Regions from separate parts of the Nonomuraea sp. KM90 genome, predicted to be linked through region 2. Evidence: riboswitches for the same ligand, from Rfam matches in the RefSeq annotation. Region 2 holds a riboswitch; the other holds the start of a gene.
The links. Region 2 has a riboswitch for glycine ahead of gcvT (glycine cleavage system aminomethyltransferase GcvT). Riboswitches for the same ligand answer to the same signal wherever they lie in the genome.
Positions count from the first base shown of each region.

Region 1: linked by a shared signal. The riboswitch ahead of gcvP (aminomethyl-transferring glycine dehydrogenase) and the one ahead of gcvT (glycine cleavage system aminomethyltransferase GcvT) in region 2 are both predicted to bind glycine.

Region 1 is NZ_JBQQCB010000157.1:10,382-20,531, reverse strand. Features, by position in the region: gene gcvP (aminomethyl-transferring glycine dehydrogenase) at 1-2,675, opposite strand, end outside; glycine riboswitch at 2,855-2,954, opposite strand; gene ACTWPW_RS56650 (MerR family transcriptional regulator) at 3,032-3,652, opposite strand; gene ACTWPW_RS56645 (bifunctional nuclease family protein) at 3,800-4,270, opposite strand; gene ftsR (transcriptional regulator FtsR) at 4,403-5,056, opposite strand; gene ACTWPW_RS56635 (FHA domain-containing protein) at 5,112-5,624, opposite strand; gene ACTWPW_RS56630 (sugar phosphate nucleotidyltransferase) at 5,924-8,428, opposite strand; gene ACTWPW_RS56625 (CDP-alcohol phosphatidyltransferase family protein) at 8,433-9,014, opposite strand; gene ACTWPW_RS56620 (GNAT family N-acetyltransferase) at 9,152-9,904, opposite strand; gene ACTWPW_RS56615 (phosphoribosylanthranilate isomerase) at 10,017-10,150, opposite strand, start outside.
Region 2 is NZ_JBQQCB010000003.1:200,375-210,524, reverse strand. Features, by position in the region: gene ACTWPW_RS05450 (FadR/GntR family transcriptional regulator) at 1-120, opposite strand, end outside; gene ACTWPW_RS05445 (glutamine synthetase family protein) at 246-1,616, shown strand; gene ACTWPW_RS05440 (aldehyde dehydrogenase family protein) at 1,620-2,963, shown strand; gene ACTWPW_RS05435 (3-oxoacyl-ACP reductase) at 3,003-3,767, shown strand; gene ACTWPW_RS05430 (gamma-glutamyl-gamma-aminobutyrate hydrolase family protein) at 3,782-4,486, shown strand; glycine riboswitch at 4,549-4,646, shown strand; glycine riboswitch at 4,647-4,742, shown strand; gene gcvT (glycine cleavage system aminomethyltransferase GcvT) at 4,777-5,862, shown strand; gene gcvH (glycine cleavage system protein GcvH) at 5,859-6,251, shown strand; gene ACTWPW_RS05415 (L-serine ammonia-lyase) at 6,310-7,686, shown strand; gene ACTWPW_RS05410 (hypothetical protein) at 7,667-8,185, opposite strand; gene ACTWPW_RS05405 (DUF6286 domain-containing protein) at 8,182-8,781, opposite strand; gene ACTWPW_RS05400 (amino acid deaminase/aldolase) at 8,919-10,112, shown strand; gene ACTWPW_RS05395 (DUF3618 domain-containing protein) at 10,123-10,150, opposite strand, start outside.

The DNA of each region.
Region 1 (10,150 bases), on a different contig from region 2:
TCCGCGCTGACCGACTCCGCCGTGTGCGGCGCGTTCCGCAGCGGGTTGTCGGTCTTGTCGTAGTCGCCGGAGGCCACCTTCGCGATTTCCCCGCGGATGGCGACCATCGCGTCCACGAACCGGTCGAGCTCGCCGAGGTCCTCGCTCTCGGTCGGCTCGATCATGAGCGTCCCGGCCACGGGGAACGACATCGTCGGCGCGTGGAAGCCGTAGTCGATGAGGCGCTTGGCCACGTCGTCGACGGTGACGCCGGTCTCCTTGGTGATCTGGCGCAGGTCGACGATGCACTCGTGGGCGACCAGGCCGCCGCGGCCGGTGTACAGCACGGGGTAGTGCGGGGCCAGCCGCCGGGCCAGGTAGTTCGCCGACAGGATGGCCTGCTCGGTCGCGGCCGTGAGGCCCTCGGAGCCCATCATCCTGATGTACGCCCACGAGATCGGCAGGATCCCCGCCGACCCGTACGGGGCGGCCGAGACGGGGCCGACCGGCGTGCCGTTGTGCAGGGGGTGGCCGGGCAGGTAGGAGGCCAGGTGGCCGCGCACCGCGACGGGGCCGACACCCGGGCCGCCGCCGCCGTGCGGGATGCAGAAGGTCTTGTGCAGGTTGAGGTGGGAGACGTCGGCCCCGAACTCGCCGGGCTTGGCCAGGCCGACCAGGGCGTTGAGGTTGGCGCCGTCCACGTACACCTGGCCACCGGCCTCGTGCACCTTGGCGCACACCTCGGTGATCGTCTCCTCGTACACGCCGTGCGTGGACGGGTACGTCACCATGATCGCGGCCAGCGCGTCACGGTGCTTGTCGATCTTGGCGTCGAGGTCGGCCAGGTCCACGTTGCCGTCGGTGTCGCAGGCCACGACCACGACGCGCATGCCGGCCATGACGGCGCTGGCGGCGTTCGTGCCGTGGGCGGAGGACGGGATGAGGCAGACGTCCCGCTCGCCCTGGCCGTTGGCGCGGTGGTAGGCGCGGATGGCCAGCAGCCCGGCGAACTCGCCCTGCGAGCCGGCGTTCGGCTGGATGGAGACGGCGTCGTAGCCGGTCACCTCGGCCAGCCAGCCCTCCAGCGTGCCGATCAGCTCGCGGTAGCCCTCGGTCTGGTCGGCCGGCGCGTACGGGTGGACGGCGGCGAACTCGGGCCAGGTGATGGGCTCCATCTCGGTGGTCGCGTTCAGCTTCATCGTGCAGGAGCCGAGCGGGATCATCGAACGGTCGAGCGCGATGTCCTTGTCCTGCAGCCTGCGCAGGTAACGCAGCATCGCGGTCTCGGAGCGGTGGGCGTGGAAGACCGGGTGGGTCAGGTACGGGGTCTCGCGCAGCAGCGAGGAGGGCAGCGCGTCGGCGGCGGCCTCGGGGTCGGGCTCCGTGCCTTCCGCTCCGAAGGCCGCCAGCACCTTGGCCACCTCGGTGACGCCGGTCTGCTCGTCGCAGGCGACGGAGACGTGGTCGGCGTCCACCTGCCAGAGGTTGACGCCCCGCTCGGCGGCGGCGGCCACGACGGAGCCGGCCCGGCCGGGCACGCGGGCGAGCACGGTGTCGAAGAACTCGCCGTGCACGACCTCCACGCCGGCGCCGCGCAGCCCCTCGGCCAGGGCGGTGGCATGGCGGTGCACCCGGTGGGCGATGCCGCGCAGTCCCTCGGGGCCGTGGTAGACGGCGTACATGCCGGCGATGACGGCGAGCAGCACCTGCGCGGTGCAGATGTTGCTGGTGGCCTTCTCGCGGCGGATGTGCTGCTCGCGGGTCTGCAGGGCCAGGCGGTAGGCGGGGTCGCCGTCGGCGTCGACGGACACGCCCACGAGCCGGCCCGGGAGCTGGCGCTGCAGGCCCTCGCGTACGGACATGTACGCGGCGTGCGGCCCGCCGAACCCGAACGGCACCCCGAACCGCTGCGAGGAGCCGATCGCGATGTCGGCGCCCAGCTCGCCGGGGGCGGTGACCAGCGTCAGGGCCAGCAGGTCGGCGGCGGCCACGACGAGGGCGCCCGCCTCGTGCGCGGCGGCGGCCAGGGCACGGAAGTCGCGCAGCAGGCCCGACGCGCCCGGGTACTGGACGAGCACGCCGAAGCACTCGGGCAACTCGCCCTCCAGGGAGTGCTCCACCAGCGTGATGCCGAGCGGCTCGGCCCGGGTGGCGAGCACGGACTTGGTCTGGGGCAGCGCGTCGGCGTCCACCACGAACACGTCGCTCCTGGACTTGCCGGCCCGGCGCGCCAGCGTCATGGCCTCGGCCGCGGCCGTGGCCTCGTCCAGCAGCGACGCGCCGGAGACGGGCAGGCCGGTGAGGTCGGAGACGACCGTCTGGAAGTTCAGCAGCGCCTCCAGGCGCCCCTGCGAGATCTCCGGCTGGTACGGCGTGTAGGCGGTGTACCAGCCCGGGTTCTCCAGCAGGTTGCGGCGGATGACCGCGGGCGTGACGGTGTCGTAGTAGCCCAGGCCGATCATGGAGGTGAGCACCCGGTTGCGCCCGGCCAGAGCGCGCAGCTCGGCGATGGCCTCGGCCTCGCCGATCGCGGCGGGCAGCTTGAGCCGGTCCTTGGCCCTGATGGCCTCCGGGACGGCCACCGCCACCAGGTCCGCCACGGACTCGAAGCCGACGGCCTCGAGCATGCGCTGCTGCTCGGACTCCGATGGGCCGATGTGCCTTGACGAGAACGGCGGAGCGGACAGATCGGTCATGGGGTGTGCCTCCCGAGGCTATGGAGACCGGCGCCAGGGCGCGGACGAGTGCCGGATCTCCCCCTCTGTCAGCGCGATCCACGACCTGCGCGGTGCCGCGACCTGAGAGCTTCACCCCTGCGGGGGCTTGCACCGTCGGTGAGACGCGCCTGGCGGGCGCACCTGCTTTCCAGAGTTGCCTCACCCGAGCGGTACAGGATGCCTGAGAGATTCCGGGGAGGGTTGCTCCTTCGGCGCCCCGGGGCCCAGGGGGCCCGAGGACTCTCCCGCACGGGGTCGTCAGCCTTGCTGTCCCAGATTACTACGCTAAGCCCCGTTTGCCGTTCACCGGCCTGCCCCGACGGTCTTCGAAGTGTTCAGCCGGTGCGGCGCGCGCGGCGCCTGCGAGCCAGCTCGTCAGCGGGATGGTCGGCCGGGACGTTGTCCTCGACCGCCGCGCGTTCCCCCGGCAGCTCCGCGAGGGAGCCCTCGACCTCTCGCCAGACTCGCCCGAGCGCGATGCCGAACACGCCCTGGCCGCCCTGGAGCAGGTCGATCACCTCGTCGGCCGAGGTGCACTCGTAGACGCTGACGCCGTCGCTCATGAGCGTGATCTGCGCGAGGTCGGCGACCCCGCGGTCACGCAGATGCTGCACGGCCGTGCGGATCTGCTGCAGCGACACCCCGGTGTCCAGGAGCCGCTTGACGACTTTGAGTACGAGGATGTCGCGGAAGCTGTAGAGCCTCTGGGAGCCGGAGCCCTGCGCGGCTCTTATCGTCGGCTCCACCAGGCCCGTGCGCGCCCAGTAGTCGAGCTGCCTGTAGGTGATGCCGGCCGCGGCGCAGGCCGTCGGCCCGCGGTATCCGATGTCGCCCGGCAACGCCGACGGCTGCTCGTCGAAGAGCAGACCCTGCTCCCCGGCACGCTGCCGCGCGCTCTCGCGCCGCACCGGATCTTCCTGGCCGGCCGTCTTTCCCTCGCCGCTGCTGACCGCCACGCGGACCTCCGGCTTTCTCTCATCCCGTGGCCTGATCTGGGGGTTCGTAAAGGGCGACCACGGGTTTCACTTGCACCGTAGGACCGTGACCATGCTCAGTCAACGATCCGGCTCGGCGCGTCGTGAAGCGTAAATGCACTGAAATACCTACCCCGCCCTGCCGAAGTCTTCGGGAGTGATCGTGTCAAGGAACTCCCTGAACTTCTCCACCTCGTCCTCCTGGTCGTCCGGGATGATCACTCCGGCCTCCTGGACGACCTCCTCGCTGGCGAAGATCCGGGCCCCGGTGCGCAGGGCGAGCGCGATCGAGTCGGACGGCCGGGCGCTCACCTCCACACCGTTGGAGAAGACCAGATCGGCGAAGAAGATGCCGTCGCGCAGCGCGACGATGTTGACCGCCCGCAGGCCGACACCCAGGGCGCTCAGCACGTCACGGAAAAGGTCATGGGTGAGCGGCCGCGGCGGCGGCTCCTCAGCCTGGGCCAGGGCGATCGCCGTGGCCTCCGTCATGCCGATCCATATAGGAAGGAACCGTTCCCCGTGAGCCTCCTTGAGCAAGACGATCGGCTGATTAGTGGGCATTTCAACGCGAACGCCCACGACCTCCATCTGCAACACGGGCTGCTCCGTATTCCTGACCGGTCACCCGGCACAGCTCTTCGATCATCGCTTCTGCTGACTGGCTTCTGCAATTCAACGTAACACCCAGCGGGCCTGGAATGTGCCCCCGCCTCCCAGCTCGCTACGGTCTCAACGTCCCAGGACCGAACGGACACCCGTGCGCACAAGGGATGCGTGCAGGTCGAGCAGAAGCGTGGAAAGCTCCCTGGCGACCTCGTCCGCCTCACCGATGGCGCCGGGGGCGCGCCGCTTGAGGATCGGCGCGACGGTCTGCTCGACCAGCCCCGCCTCGCGCTCGGCCGCCGCCTTGACCGCCCGCAGGTGGCGGGCGTGCAGGCCGAACCGGGCCAGCGCCCCGACCGTGCGCGCCACCTTGAGCGCCTCCTCGTCGTAGCGCCGGGCCACCGGGGCGAGCAGGCCGTAGTCCTCCAGCTCGGTGAGCGTCTCGTCGTCGATCCCCGCGGCCTCGAGCAGCTCCGCCCGGCTGAACCGGACCTCCTGCGCCTGCCGGACCTCACGCGGGCGGCCGAAGCTCTCCGCCATCCGGTCCTTGATCACCCGCAGCGGCAGGTAGTGGTCACGCTGCTCGGTGAGGATGAAGCGCAGTTGCTCGACGTGCAGGTGCGTGAACTTGCGGTAGCCGGAGGGGCTGCGCTCGGGCTCGATCAGCCCCTCGCCCTCCAAGAACCTGATCTTGGAGATCGTGACATCGGGGAACTCGCCCTGCAGGAGCGCGAGCACCTCCCCGATGCTCATGTGCGACCGCGCCGCCTGGGAGCTCACGGCGCCTCCGGCCCCGTGAACCCGGGGTGCTGAGCCATGTCCAAGGGTCGCTCACTCATACGCCGGCGGTGCCCCGCATCAGGAAGACGAGGCGGAATTTGCCGATCTGCACCTCGTCTCCGGAGTGCAGGGGAACCTCCTCGATCCGCTCCCGGTTGACGTAGGTGCCGTTGAGGCTGCCCACGTCGCGCACGGAGAACTGGCCGCCGCGGTGGCGGTAGAACTCGACGTGGCGGCGGGAGACCGTGATGTCGTCGAGGAAGATGTCGCTCTCCGGATGGCGCCCCGTCGTGGTCAGCTCCTTGTCGAGCCGGAAGCGACTCCCCTGGTTGGGACCCCTGGTCACCGTGAGCAACGCCGTGCCCGGGGGCAGTTGCTCGACCAGAGCCCGCTCGGCCAGGAGCATGTCGCCCGTCTCAGCCTCGTACGCCTCGATTCCCGCGACGGAGATCGTCGATGTGGTGTCCCCGGAGACCTCGGGTCTGGTCAGCGGTGACCCACAGCGGGAACAGAAACGGGCATCCTCGGGGTTGGCGTGCCCGCACTGCGTGCAGTAGACGCTCGGCATCGATCGGCTCGGCCTCCTACCGCGAAGACGCGGCGACGGTGCTCAGGGCGCGCCTCGCTTCGCTTTTTCAAGTTTGCGAATGCCGCAACTTACGCTGATCAGCGGCAAAGGTCAAGGCGGGGCGCTGCACTTTGGTTTGGACGCAGACAAAGTTACCGTCGCCCCCGCCCCGTGGTCCATGCCGCCGCGCGTTTCTACATTACGATCTTGCGGCACTCTCTGTGCACGTCATCGGCAAAGCCTTTCCCGATCGTCTCCGGTCGCTGTGCGTGACGGCGTGTGACGCGTGTGCGACGAGGTCAGCCGGCGGCCTGCTCCACGATGCGCGCCCACCGTTCGAGCAGCGCCTGGGCGCTGTCGACGTCCGACGCCTCGGCCCACAGGTCGGTGACCGGCTCGGCGGCGGCGGGCAGGACCAGCACCCAGCTCCCGTCCTCGCGGGCCACCCGCACGCCGTCGGTGGTGTCGACGCGGTGGCCCTCCGGCTCGGACTCGGCGGCCTCGATGACCGAGCGCATGACGGCGCCCTTGGCCGCCCACGGCGTGGGCACGGTGCGCTTGAGCAGCTTGACCTCGGGGATCCTGGCGTCGATCTGGCTGAGCGACAGCCGGGTGCGGGCGACCAGGCCGAGCAGGCGCATGAACGCGGCCAGCCCGTCGATGGCGGGGCTGAACTCCGGGACCACGAACCCACCGCGCCCGTCGGCCGCGAAGATCATGTCGGGGCTCGCGGCGGCCGAGGTGAGGGCGTCGAGCGCGGTGGAGGTCCACTGCACCTGTACGCCGTGGAAGCGGCAGACCTGCTCGGCGACCCTGGTCGTGGTGACGGGCAGGGCCACCTGGCCGCCCCGGCGCTCGGCGGCGACCAGGTCGAGCACGACGAGCAGGGCGCGTTCCTCGTTGATGAGCTGGCCCTTCTCGTCCACCAGGGCGATGCGCTCGCCGACCGGGTCGAACCGCACGCCGAAGGCCGCCCGCGAGGAGCTGACGAGCTCGGACAGGCGCTGCAGGTCGCGGCGGCGCTCGGCGAGCGTCTCGGTGGGCGAGACGTCGTCGAGGCGGGCGTTGACGGTGAGCACCTCGACGCCGACCCGGCCGAGCAGCGTGGGCAGCACCAGCGAGGAGGTGCCCCCGGCGCAGTCGACGACGACCTTCATGTCCCTGACGCCGCTCACGCCGACGTGGCGCAGCAGCTCGTGGGTGTAGTCCTCGACGGCCCTGGCCGGGTAGGCGAGCTCGGCGATCTCGCCGGGGAAGGCGCGGCGGAACTCCTGGCGGGAGAAGACCCGCTCCAGCTTGCGCTGCGCGGCCGGGGGCAGGTCGGCGCCGCGGTCGTCCATGATGACGATGTCCACGCTCTGCGGGTCGCCGGGGGTGGTGCGCAGCACGATGCCGCCGGCGGCCGACTCGCGGGCCGTGTGGAAGCGGGTGACCGGCAGCGGGGCCGCCTCGAGGTCGAGGACGTTGATGGCGCCCGCGGTGAGCGCGCCGATGACGGCCCGCTTGAGCGCCCTGGCGGCCAGGGAGCAGTCGCGGGAGGTGACGACGTACTCGCCCTTCTTCAGGGTGGTGGCGTACGCGCTGGCCAGGCGGACGCACAGCTCGGCGGTGATCTCGACGTTGACCAGGCCGCTGACCCCCCGGGGGCCGAACAGGTTGCGCTGGCCGCGCGACTCCCAGATGACGCTGGTGTTGACGACCGCGCCGGCCTCGATGGTCTTGAACGGGTAGACCCGGACGCCGCTGGAGACGTACGCCTCCGCCTCGATGACGCATTCGTCGCCGATGACGGCGTTCTCCTCGATGCGGGCGCCGGCCATCACGTCGGTGCTCTTGCCGATGACGCAGCCGCGCAGGTGGGCGCCGGGGCCGAGGTAGACGTTGTCGTGGACGATCGCGCGGTGCAGGAAGGCGCCCTCGCGGACGACGACGTTGTTGCCGAGCACGGTGTATTCACGCAGTTCGGCGCCCGCCTCGACCTTGGCGTACTCGCCGATCAGCAGCGGGCCCTTGAGCACGGCGTCGGGGTCCACCGAGGCCGAGTCGGCGACCCAGACGCCCGGCGAGACCTCGAAGCCGCCGATGTCCAGCTCGACCTTGCCGGACAGGGCGTCGGCCTGGGCCTTGAGGTAGCTGTCGTGGGTGCCGACGTCCTCCCAGTAGCCGTCGGCCACGTAGCCGTAGATGGCGGCGCCACGTTCGAGGAGGGCGGGGAAGACATCCGAGGACCAGTCGACGGGCTCTCCGGCGGCGACGGCCTCGAGGACCTCGGGCTCCATGACGTAGATGCCGGTGTTGACGGTGTCGGAGAAGACCTGACCCCAGGTGGGCTTCTCCAGGAAGCGCTGTACGCGGCCCTCCTCGTCCACGATGATGATCCCGAATTCGAGAGGATTGGGGACCCTTTTCAGGCCAATTGTCACAAGTGCCTGATTTTCACGGTGAAAACGGATCATGTCGGATAAATCAATATCCGTTAGGGCATCGCCGGAGATCACCAGAAATCGGTCGTCGCGGAGGCGGTCGGCGGCGTTCTTGACGCTGCCGGCGGTGCCGAGAGGGATGTCCTCGGTGGCGTACTGCAGGCTCATGCCCAGCTCGTCGCCGTCGCCGAAGTAGTTGCGCACCAGGGCGGCCAGGAACTGGAGGGTCACCACCGTCTCGGTGACGCCGTGCCGCTTGAGCAGGCGCAGGACGTGCTCCATGATCGGGCGGTTGACCACGGGGAGCAGGGGTTTGGGCTGGTTGGCGGTCATCGGACGCAGCCGAGTGCCCTCCCCGCCTGCCATGACGACCGCCTTCACCCGATCACCCCTTCTTGGCCGCGGTTACGAGTTGGCGCACCTGTACCACATACAGCACCCCCGCCCACCAGTACAGGCCCGTTCCCCAAAGCGCGAACGCCCATCCGACAATGCGGGCTATATCGGCATACCACCCCGTGTGGGAGGCAAGGAAGAGGAGAGGGAAAGCGTACATGAGGTTGAACATGGCGGCCTTGCCCAGGAAATGCACCTGAAGTGCCTTATAGCCATGTTTGCGAAGTACGGGCATGAAACTTCCGACGAAGAGTTCCCGTGCGACGATGACCGCGACCAGCCACCAGGGGATCACGTCGCGCAGCAGGAGAGCCAGGATGGTGGCGAAGACGTACAGCTTGTCGGCGGCGGGGTCGATGATCCGGCCGAGCTTGCTGGTCTGGTTGAACGCCCGGGCGATCTTTCCGTCGAGCCAGTCGGTGAACCCGGCGACCGCGAGGATCCCGATGGCCCACCCGTCCGCCTTGGGCCCGAGAACCAGCCAGAGGAACACGGGCACACCCAGGAGGCGCAGGAAGCTCAGCAGGTTAGGAACCGTCCAGATCCGGTCCTCGGCGGAAGTTTCGCTCACGCAGGAGACCCTACTGCGTGGAACTCCAACACAGCGGCCCCACCTGGGCCCGGCTTTTCCAGGCGTTTCAGCGCCCACCCCGGGGAGGCAGGAGGCGGCGTCGGGGGGTTGAAGGGCGAAGGCGGGGGTGGGTGGGGTCAGGTGCGGAGGAAGGCGTGGGTGCGGCCGAGTTGCTCGAAGCCGAGGCGGGAGTAGAAGTGGCGCGGCCAGTCGTCCGCGTCGGCCACCAGGAAGATCAGCTCGGCCCCCGCCGCCTCCCCGAGCAGCGCGGTCATCAGGGCACGCGCGTACCCCTTGCCCCGGTACGGCTCTCCGGTGAAGACGCTCTCGATCTGGGCGACCCCGTCGTGCGCGTACAGGTCGGCCCTGGCGGCGATCTCCCCGTCCGGGGCGCGTACGCCGTGGAAGCCCACCGAGCCGGCCCCGCGCAGCCGGGACTCCACGCGCCTGGCCAGCCCGTCGATCACCGCGTCGGGGGCCTGCGGCAGGGTACGGCGCCAGTCGCGGCGCAGCACGGGAATCAGTTCCGGCAGTTCGAGCCGCTCGGCCGGGGCCGGATCTCTCGGGACCGGGCCGCGGAAGGCCATGAGGAGATTCGTCTCGTGCTCGTAGCCGGCGGCGGCGAACGCGGGTGCGTACGCCGTGCCGAGCCGGTCGTCGTCCACGCACACCAGCCGGTGACCGTGGCTCCCGAGCGCCTCGTCGGCCGCCGCCAGGAGCCGCGCCACCGCCGCGGCGGGATCGTCGTCGGGCGCCGTGCGGACGATCAGCTTGTTGTCGTCGTACGAGCCGGGGAAGCGATCGTCGAGCACCGCGAACCCGCCGGGCACCGGGACCTCGCGCGGCGCCCTGCGGCGGGCGAAGGCGTGCAGGAAGTCCAGCGCGCGCACCAGGGCGGCCCCGTCCCGGACGTGCCGCTCCGTGGCGAGCGCTTCCGAAGTGACGGACGCTTCTGAGGTGGCCGCTTCCGAAGTGGCCCGCGCTTGCGAAGGTGGGACGGGGTCAGGCATGGGTCTGGCGGGCCGCGCGGAGGAACGCCTCGATCAGGGCCGAGTCCTTGACCCCGGGCGCGGTCTCGACGCCGCTGGAGACGTCCACACCCCACGGGCGAGCGGCCGCGATGGCCTCGGCGACGT
Region 2 (10,150 bases):
CTCGCGCTCCGGGGGAAGCTTGTCGCCCGGCGCGACCACGCCCAGTTTGATCGCCTGGAGCAGCCGTTCCACGGTCTCCTCGAAGGCGTTGCCGGCCCTGACCGGGCGCAACACCGTCATCAAACGCGCCGACTCGTCCAACGTGTCCTCAGGTCTTGACAAGCGATCCCGACATACACATCAATGGTCTGAGACTAGCCCAATCAACGGGAAAGCGCGTCAGGCCAGATCGGAGCGACGTGGGCGTGAGCGAGCGACCGAGCAGCGGGTTCATTTCCGTCGGCGAGCTGCGTGACGAGGTGGCGGCCGGGCGGATCGACACCGTGCTCCTCGCGATCGCCGACATGCAGGGCAGGTTGCAGGGCAAGAGGCTGTCGGCACGCTACTTTCTCGAGGAGGTCCTGCATCACGGCTCCGAGGGCTGCAACTACCTGCTCGCGGTGGACGTGGACATGAACACCGTCCCGGGCTACGCCATGTCGTCCTGGGACCGGGGCTACGGCGACTTCGTGATGAAGCCGGACCTCGAGACGCTGCGGCGGGTGCCGTGGCACGAGGGGACCGCGATGGTGATGGCCGATCTGGGCTGGGAGGGCGGCGGCGACGTGACCGCCTCGCCCCGCCAGATCCTGCGCAGGCAGCTCGCCCGCCTCGCCGACCGGGGCCTGGCCGCGTACGTGGGCACCGAGCTGGAGTTCGTGGTCTACGACGACAGCTACGAGGACGCCTGGAAGCGGTCCTACCGGGACCTGGTGCCGGCCAACCTCTACAACGTCGACTACTCGCTCATGGGCACGGCCCGCATCGAGCCGCTGCTGCGGCGGATCCGGCGCGAGATGGAGGGCGCCGGGCTCTACGTCGAGTCCGCCAAGGGCGAGTGCAACCTCGGCCAGCACGAGATCGCCTTCCGCTACGACGAGGCGCTCAGGACCTGCGACAACCACGTCATCTACAAGACCGGCGCCAAGGAGATCGCCGCCCAGGAGGGCCGGTCGATCACCTTCATGGCCAAGCCGAACCAGCGCGAGGGCAACTCCTGCCACATCCACATCTCCCTCCGCTCCCAGGAGGGGGACCCGGTGATGGCGGGCGAGGGGCCCCACGGGCTCTCGCCGCTCGGCGCCCGCTTCATCGCGGGCCAGCTCGCCTGCATGCGGGAGCTGACCCTCCTGTACGCCCCCAACATCAACTCCTACAAGCGCTACGTCCCCGGCAGCTTCGCCCCCACGGCCGTCAAGTGGGGCGTCGACAACCGCACCTGCTCGCTCCGGCTCGTCGGCCACGGGCAGTCGCTGCGCGTGGAGAACCGGGTGCCGGGCGGCGACGTGAACCCGTACCTGGCGGTGGCCGCGCTGATCGCGGCCGGCCTGTACGGGATCGACGCCGAGCTGCCGCTGGAGGACGCCTTCGAGGGCAACGCCTACGCCAGCGGCGCCGAGACCGTGCCGCACACGCTGCGCGACGCCCTCGCGCTGTTCGAGGGGTCGAAGCTGGCCCGCGAGAGGTTCGGCGAGGACGTGGTCGAGCACTACGCGAACAACGCGCGGGTGGAGCTGGCCGCGTTCGCCGCGGCTGTGACGGATTGGGAGCTGTTCCGTGGCTTCGAGCGGATGTGAGGCATGAAAATCATCAATCCGGCGACCGAGGACGTCGTCGCGGACGTCGAGCTCGCCGACGCGGCGGAGGTCGACCGGGCGGTGGAGCGTGCCAGGAAGGCCTACCCCGCCTGGCGCGAGGTGTCGCCGGGCGACCGGGCGCGGCTGCTGAGGCGCTTCGCCGACCTGGTGGGCGAGCACGGGGAGGAGCTGGCGCGGCTGGAGCTGGTCAACGCCGGGCACCCGATCGGCAACGCCCGCTGGGAGGCCGGTGCCGTACGCGACGTCCTGCACTTCTACGCCGGTGCCCCGGAGCGCAACCACGGCAAGCAGATCCCGGTGCCCGGGGGCGTGGACATCACGTTCCAGGAGCCGCTGGGCGTCGTCGGGGTCATCGTGCCGTGGAACTTCCCCATGCTGATCATGTCGTGGGGCGTCGCCCCCGCGCTGGCGGCCGGCAACACGGTGATCGTCAAGCCGGCCGAGTGGACGCCGCTGACCGCGCTGAGGCTGGCCGAGCTGGCCCTGGCGGCGGGCCTCCCCGAGGGGGTGCTCCAGGTCCTGCCTGGGGCAGGGGAGGTCGCGGGGGCCCGCCTGGTCGAGCATCGCGACGTGGCCAAGATCGTGTTCACCGGCTCGACCGAGGTGGGCAAGGAGATCGCCGCCAAGGCGGCGCGCCAGGTCAAGCGGATCACGCTGGAGCTGGGCGGCAAGTCGGCGAACATCGTCTTCGCCGACGCCGACCTGGAGAAGGCGGCCGGCACCGCGCCCTACGCCGTCTTCGACAACGCGGGACAGGACTGCTGCGCCAGGTCCCGCCTGCTCGTCCAGTCCTCCGTGTACGACGAGTTCATGGCCCTGCTCGCACCCGCCGTACAGGGCGTCAAGGTCGGCGACCCCCTCGACGAGTCCACCGAGATGGGGCCCCTGATCAGCGCCGAACACCTCGACCGCGTGCGCGGCTTCGTCGAGGGCGCCCCCTACCTCCAGGGGTCCTGCCCCCAGGGCAGGGGCTACTGGTTCCCACCGACCGTGCTGACCCCCGACGTCACCGACCGGGCGTTCACCGAGGAGATCTTCGGGCCGGTCGTGTCGGTGGCGCGGTTCGAGGACGAGGCGGAGGCCGTACGCATCGCCAACGACACGCCCTACGGCCTGAGCGGCTCCATCTGGACCCGTGACGTCGGCCGGGCGCTGCGCGTGGCCAGGGCCGTCGAGTCGGGGGCCCTGTCGGTGAACTCGCACTCCTCCGTCCGCTACTGGACCCCGTTCGGCGGCTTCAAGCAGTCCGGCCTCGGCCGGGAACTCGGCCCGGACGCCCTGGCGGCGTTCACCGAGACAAAGAACGTCTTCATTTCATCGGAGTGAACAATTAGCGGAGTGAACGACCGATGGACAGGGAGTGACATGCAGCGGTTGCAGGATCGGGTGGCGGTCGTGACCGGCGCGGGCAGCGGGATCGGGCTGGCCACGGCCCGCAGGTTCGCCGACGAGGGCGCCAAGGTGGTCTGCGTGGACATCGACGAGGAGGCGGGCGGCAAGGCGGCGAGCGAAGTCGTCGGCCTGTTCGTCAAGGCCGACGTGACCAGCGAGGACGACGTCGTACGGATGTTCGCCACGGCGTACGAGACCTACGGCAGCGTGGACATCGCCTTCAACAACGCCGGCATCTCGCCCCCCGAGGACGACTCCATCCTGGAGACCGGCATCGAGGCCTGGCGCCGCGTCCAGGAGGTGAACCTGACCAGCGTCTACCTGTGCTGCAAGCACGCCATCCCGTACATGCGCCGCCAGGGCAAGGGCTCGATCATCAACACCGCGTCGTTCGTGGCCGTCATGGGCTCGGCGACCTCGCAGATCTCCTACACCGCCTCCAAGGGCGGGGTGCTGGCGATGTCGCGGGAGCTGGGCGTGCAGTTCGCCAGGGAGGGCATCCGGGTGAACGCCCTGTGCCCGGGGCCGGTGAACACGCCGCTGCTGCAGGAGCTGTTCGCGAAGGACCCGGAGCGGGCGCAGCGGCGGCTGGTGCACATCCCGGTGGGCCGCTTCGCCGAGGCGTCGGAGATCGCGGCGGCGGTGGCGTTCCTGGCCAGCGACGACGCCTCGTTCATCACGGGCAGCGAGTTCCTGGTGGACGGGGGCATCTCCGGCGCCTACGTCACACCGCTCTAGGAGGTCCCGTCGCCGTGCGGCGTCCCATCATCGGCATCACGTGCTACGTCGAGCCCGCCTCGTTCACGGTGTGGCAGGACACGACCGCCGCGCTGCTGCCGTACATGTACGTGGAGCAGGTCGTCCGCGCCGGCGGGCAGCCCGTCCTGCTGCCTCCGGCCGGCGATCCCGCCGGGGTCGTACCCGGCCTGGACGGGCTCATCCTGGCCGGTGGCGGCGACATCGACCCGGCCAGGTACGGCCAGGACGCGCAAGAGCGCACCGGCTACGTCCGGAAATTTCGTGACGAGGCCGAGTTCTCGCTGCTCGCGACGGCGCTCGACGCCGGCCTGCCCTACCTCGGCGTCTGCCGCGGCCTCCAGGTCCTCAACGTCGCCCTCGGCGGCACCCTCCTCCAGCACCTGCCCGACGCGGTCGGCCACACCGACCACTGCCCGGGCCCCGGCCGGTTCGGGCACCTGCCGGTGACCCCGGCCCCCGGCACCCGCCTGGCCAAGGCGCTGGGCGAGGGCCCCGTGACGGTCCCGCACTACCACCACCAGGCCGTCGACCGCCTCGCCCCCGGCCTCACGGTCACCGCCACCGCCGCGGACGGCACGATCGAGGCCGTGGAGCTGGACTCGGGACGGTTCGCGGGACGGTTCACGGTGGCCGTGCAGTGGCACCCGGAGGCCGCCGAGGACCACGCGCTCTTCGAGGCTCTCGTGGCGGCCTGCTGAACGACCCCACCCAGAACGCGACAACAGCCCCGTAACCCCACTAGGCTGGCGGACATCACCGGTGAAACCGTGCGGGAGAGCACCCTGACAGCCGGTCAGGGTCCCTGAAGGAGCAAGCCCTCCCCGCAAACCTCTCAAGGCAAAGGACCGCACGGGCAAGGTGACCTCTGGAAAGCAGGCCCGCGGGCCTCGCCGAAGGTGAAAGTCCGGCAAAGCTCGGGCGAAGCTCTCAGGCATCGATGACAGAGGGGGAGGATGCTGGCATCCAATCCTGTCCTGAGGTGCGACAAATGTCCCGACCGACACCGCTACGAGACGTTCACGAGAGCCTCGGCGCCACGCTCACCGACTTCGCCGGGTGGCTCATGCCGCTCCGGTACGGCAGCGAGTCCGCGGAGCACAAGGCCGTTCGCGAGGCGGCCGGGCTGTTCGACCTCTCGCACATGGGCGAGATCTTCCTGACCGGGCCGCAGGCGGGGCAGGCGCTGGACTACGCGCTGGTCGGCCACCTGTCGGCGCTGGCTCCCGGCCGGGCCAGGTACACCATGATCGTGAACGAGCGCGGCGGGGTGCTCGACGACCTCATCGTCTACCGGCTCGGGGACGAGGAGTTCATGGTCGTGGCCAACGCCTCGAACTATGAAAAAGTCGGTAATGAGCTGAAAAATCGTACAAAGACGTACGACGTGGTGGTCGAGGATCGCTCGGACCAGTACGCGCTGATCGCCGTCCAGGGACCCCGCTCCCAGGAGATCCTCGCCACGCTCACCGACGCCGACCTCGGCGGGCTCAAGTACTACGCGGGCCTGCCGGGCCTGGTGGACGGCCGGCAGGCGCTCATCGCCCGTACCGGCTACACCGGCGAGGACGGATTCGAGCTGTTCGTGGCCAACCAGGACGCGGTCCCGCTGTGGCACGCCCTCATGGCGGCCGGCGAGCCGCACGGGCTGCGGCCGGCGGGCCTGTCCAGCCGCGACACGCTCAGGCTCGAGGCCGGCATGCCGCTGTACGGGAACGAACTGGGCGAGCAGCTCACTCCGTTCGACGCGGGGCTGGGCAGGGTGGTGAAATTCGACAAGCCGGGCGACTTCGTCGGCAGGTCGGCGCTCGAGGCGGTCAAGGACGACGCGCCCCGACGCCGGCTCGTCGGCCTCGTCGCGCGGGGCCGCCGGGTGCCGCGCCATGGCTACCCGGTAACCGAGAACGGCGTCGTCGTCGGCGAGGTCACCAGTGGTGCGCCTTCCCAGACTCTGGGAAAGCCCATCGCGATGGCTTATGTGGACACCGGCGCCGGATCAGGCCTGGCCGTGGACATCCGGGGCAGCCATGAACCTATGGACCTGGTTGAGCTGCCCTTTTACAGGAGGAACAAGTGAGCAACATCCCTGACGACCTGAGCTACACCAAGGAGCACGAGTGGGTGGCCGGCCTCGACGACGGCCTCACCGTGACCGTCGGCATCACGGCCTTCGCCGCCGAATCCCTTGGTGACGTCGTCTTCGTGCAGCTCCCCGAGGTCGGTGCGAGCGTCGAGCAGGGCGACTCCGTCGGCGAGGTGGAGTCCACCAAGTCGGTGAACGAGATCTACAGCCCGGTCGGGGGCGAGATCGTCGAGGTCAACCAGTCCATCGTGGACGACCCGAGCCTGGCCAACAGCGACCCGTACGGCGAGGGCTGGATGTTCCGGGTGCGCATGGAAGGCGACCCCGAGGACCTGCTCTCCGCCCAGGAGTACACGGCGCTGACCTCGGGCACCGAGTCCTGACCCATTCGCCGGGGCCCGCTAGTTCCGGGCCCCGGCCCTTCAGGAAGGGCGCACATCAATGGCGATCAGCGTCTTCGACCTCTTCAAGATAGGCATCGGCCCGTCGAGCTCCCACACGGGCGGCCCGATGGCGGCGGCCCACAAGTTCGCCCGCGGGCTCCACCAGGACGGCCTGCTCGACCAGGTGGCGCGCGTGGAGGCCATCCTGTACGGCTCGCTCGGCCTGACCGGCAAGGGCCACGGCAGCGACAAGGCGGTCCTGCTCGGCCTGTCCGGCGAGAAGCCGGAGCTGGTCGACGTCGACACCGTGGACGCCCGCATCGCCGAGATGCGCGAGTCCGGCACGGTCAAGCTGTTCGGCACGCACGAGATCCCGTTCGTCGTGGGCGAGCACCTCGTCTTCGAACGCAAGATCTCGCTGCCCGAGCACCCGAACGGCATGCGTTTCACCGCCTACTCCGCCTCCGGCGAGCGGCTCAGGGAGAAGGTGTACTTCTCGGTCGGCGGCGGCTTCGTCGTGGACGAGAAGGCCACCGGCGCCGACCGCATCAAGCCGGACGACACCGTGCTGCCCTACCCCTTCACCACCGGCGAGGAGCTGCTCAAGCACTGCTCGAACACGGGCCTGTCGATCTCCGCCGTCATGCTGGAGAACGAGCGGGCGTTCGGGCGTACCGAGGAGGAGATCAGGCAGGGCCTGCTGAACCTCTGGCAGGTCATGTCCGACTGCGTACGCCGCGGCATCTCCAAGGAGGGCGTCCTGCCCGGCGGGCTCAAGGTCAAGCGCCGCGCCAACCAGCTCCACCGCCGCCTGCAGTCGGAGTCGGCCGAGAAGGACCCCTTGCAGGCGATGGACTGGATCACGCTGTTCGCGCTGGCGGTCAACGAGGAGAACGCCGCCGGCGGCCGCATCGTCACCGCCCCCACCAACGGCGCCGCCGGCATCATCCCGGCCGTCCTGACCTACTACACCCGCTTCGTCCCGCACGCCGACGACGAGGGCGTGGTCCGCTTCCTCCTGACGGCCGGCGCGATCGGCGTGCTGTTCAAGGAGAACGCCTCGATCTCGGGCGCCGAGGTGGGCTGCCAGGGCGAGGTCGGCTCGGCCTGCTCGATGGCCTCGGCCGGGCTCACGGAGGTCCTCGGGGGCACGCCCGAGCAGGTGGAGAACGCGGCCGAGATCGGCATCGAGCACAACCTGGGCCTGACCTGCGACCCGATCGGCGGCCTGGTCCAGATCCCGTGCATCGAGCGCAACGCGGTCGCCTCCAACAAGGCCATCACGGCGGCCCGCATCGCGCTGCGCGGCGACGGCCGCCACTACGTGGCCCTCGACAAGGCGATCAAGACCATGCGGGACACCGGCCGCGACATGCTCGACAAGTACAAGGAGACCTCGCGCGGCGGCCTGGCCGTCAACGTGATCGAGTGCTGACCGGGCGCCGCACGTGCAGCCGGACGACGGCCGGGCATTCGTCGTCGCTGATCTCGCGCCGGATCCGGCCCACGATGTCCTGATCCAGCTTGCCCACCACCGCCCCCACGTCCGCCGCCGCCGGGCAGGTCAGGCCGATGCGCAGGCCGTCCTCCGCGACCCGCACGCCTGTCCTGCTCAGCCCGTCCACGCCCTTGAGGCCGACGAACAGCATCGCCGTGCCCGTGCCGTTGTGCGTGCCCCGGCGCCCCCAGCCCAGGCAGAGCAGCAGCCAGCGCAGCGAGACCAGGGCCAGCAGCAGCAGGCCCAGCGCGAGCAGCCACAGGGGCCAGGGCTCCTCCGCCAGCGCCCTGTGGGTCTGGGCGGGCAGGACCCTGGCGTTCGGCGGCAGGTCGAGGAAGCGGTCCTCGCCGCGCAGCCACGCGTACGTCCCGAGGCCCAGCAGCGTCGTGCCCACGACGGCCAGGCCCACGCGGTTGCCGGCGTACTGGCGCATCACGCGGCCCTCCTGCGCAGGCGGACCACGACCTCGCCCGTGCCCAGCGTGCCCACGCCCGCCAGGCGGTCGCCCACGGCGGTCCCGACCTGCCTGAGCATCTGGCCGGAGCTCTCCGCGCCCGTCATCACGGTGACCTCGATGGTGCGCCTGCGCAGCCGTACGCGGGCCTTGTCCACGCCCGCCACCTGCTGCGCCGCCGCGCACAACGTGCGGCGCAGGCCCGCGCGGGTGATGCCGATGACGATCAGCGGGTCGGACGTCTCGACCGGCACCATCCTGGAGCGGCCCGGGACGATCGCCAGCAGCACCATCACCGCGCCCGCCCCCGCCACGACCAGGGCCCCGGTGGCGATTTCCGGCCAGGTGCTCCGGCTCGCGAGGTCGACCAGCTCGTTCACGGGCACCCAGCCGAGCGGCGCGCCGAGCAGCCCCGACACCACCTCGGCCGCGGTCGCCCCCAGCCCGGCGGCCAGCGTGAGCGCGACCAGAGCTCCCGGGAGGGTACGCGCCGGCCTGAGCGCCCTGCTCGCCCTGCGCAGCCCGGCGTGCCTGGGGGCGGCGACGGCGCCGGGCAGTATCTGCTGAAGCGTGGTCATCACAACGACAGACGTACATGGGTCCCGCATGGCCTGAACCGCGCCCTCGCCGCCGATTTGCCCGATCATTACGGGGACCACGGTTAACGCGAACAAGTCTCATATTCATTTGCCCCATATGCGGTTACGCTGCCGGTATGGATGACCGCCAGCGCTACGACCGCGCCACAGCGGCCCTCGAACCGCCGTTCGCCATCCTCGACCTGGCAGCCATGCGGGCCAACGCGGCCGACCTCGTACGACGGGCGGCGGGCAAGCCGATCCGGGTCGCCAGCAAGTCCGTACGCAGCCGCCCCCTCCTCGAACGCATCCTGGCCATGGACGGCTTCCGCGGCGTCATGGCCTTCACCCTGCCCGAGGCCCTCTGGCTGGCCGCGCACGGCTTCACCGACATCCTGGTCGCCTACCCCACGGCCGACCGGCAAGCGCTCGCCGCCCTGGCCGGGGACCCGGGCGCGGCCCGGGAGATCACCGTGATCGTCGACTCCCCCGCCCATCTCGACTTCATCGAGACCGCCGTGGCCGCGGTCCACCCGCGCGCCGAGATCCGGATCTGCATCGACATCGACGCCGGATATGTCGCCCTCGGCGGGCGATTCCGGGCGGGCGCGCTCCGCTCCCCCATCCGCGAGCCCGGCCAGGCCGCCGACCTGGCCGGCGTCGTCGCCAAGCGGCCGGGGTTCCGGCTGGCGGGGCTGATGGCGTACGAGTCGCAGATCGCCGGGGTCGGCGACGACCCGCCCGCGGGCCCCGCCTACGCCCGCCTCATCAGGGCCATGCAGGCCCGCTCGGCCAGGGATCTCATCCTCCGGCGCGGCCGCATCGTGAACGCGGTGCGGCAGATCGCCGACCTCGAGTTCGTCAACGGCGGCGGCACCGGCTCGGTCGAGCGCACCACGCGCGAGAAGGCCGTCACGGAGGTGGCGGCGGGCTCCGGCTTCTTCCACCCCAGGCTGTTCGACTTCTACCGCGGCTTCACCGGCCGGCCGGCGGCCCTCTTCGCGCTCCCGGTGGTGCGCCGCCCGGCCCCGGACACGGTGACCGTGCTCGGCGGTGGCTATCTGGCCTCGGGCGCCCCCGGGCCGAGCCGCCTGCCCCAGCCGTACCTGCCCGCCGGCCTGCGCTACGCGCGCGACGAGGGCGCGGGCGAGGTGCAGACCCCGCTGCTCGGCCAGGCCGCCGGGGATCTGCGGATCGGCGACCGGGTGTGGTTCAGGCACGCCAAGGCGGGCGAGATGTGCGAGCGCTTCGACGCGCTGCACCTCGTCGACGGCGACACCCTGGTGGAGTCGGTGCCGACCTACCGGGGCGAGGGCCGCACGTTCCTGTGAGGCGGCCGGCTCAGAGGCGGCGTCGCCGGCGCCGCCAC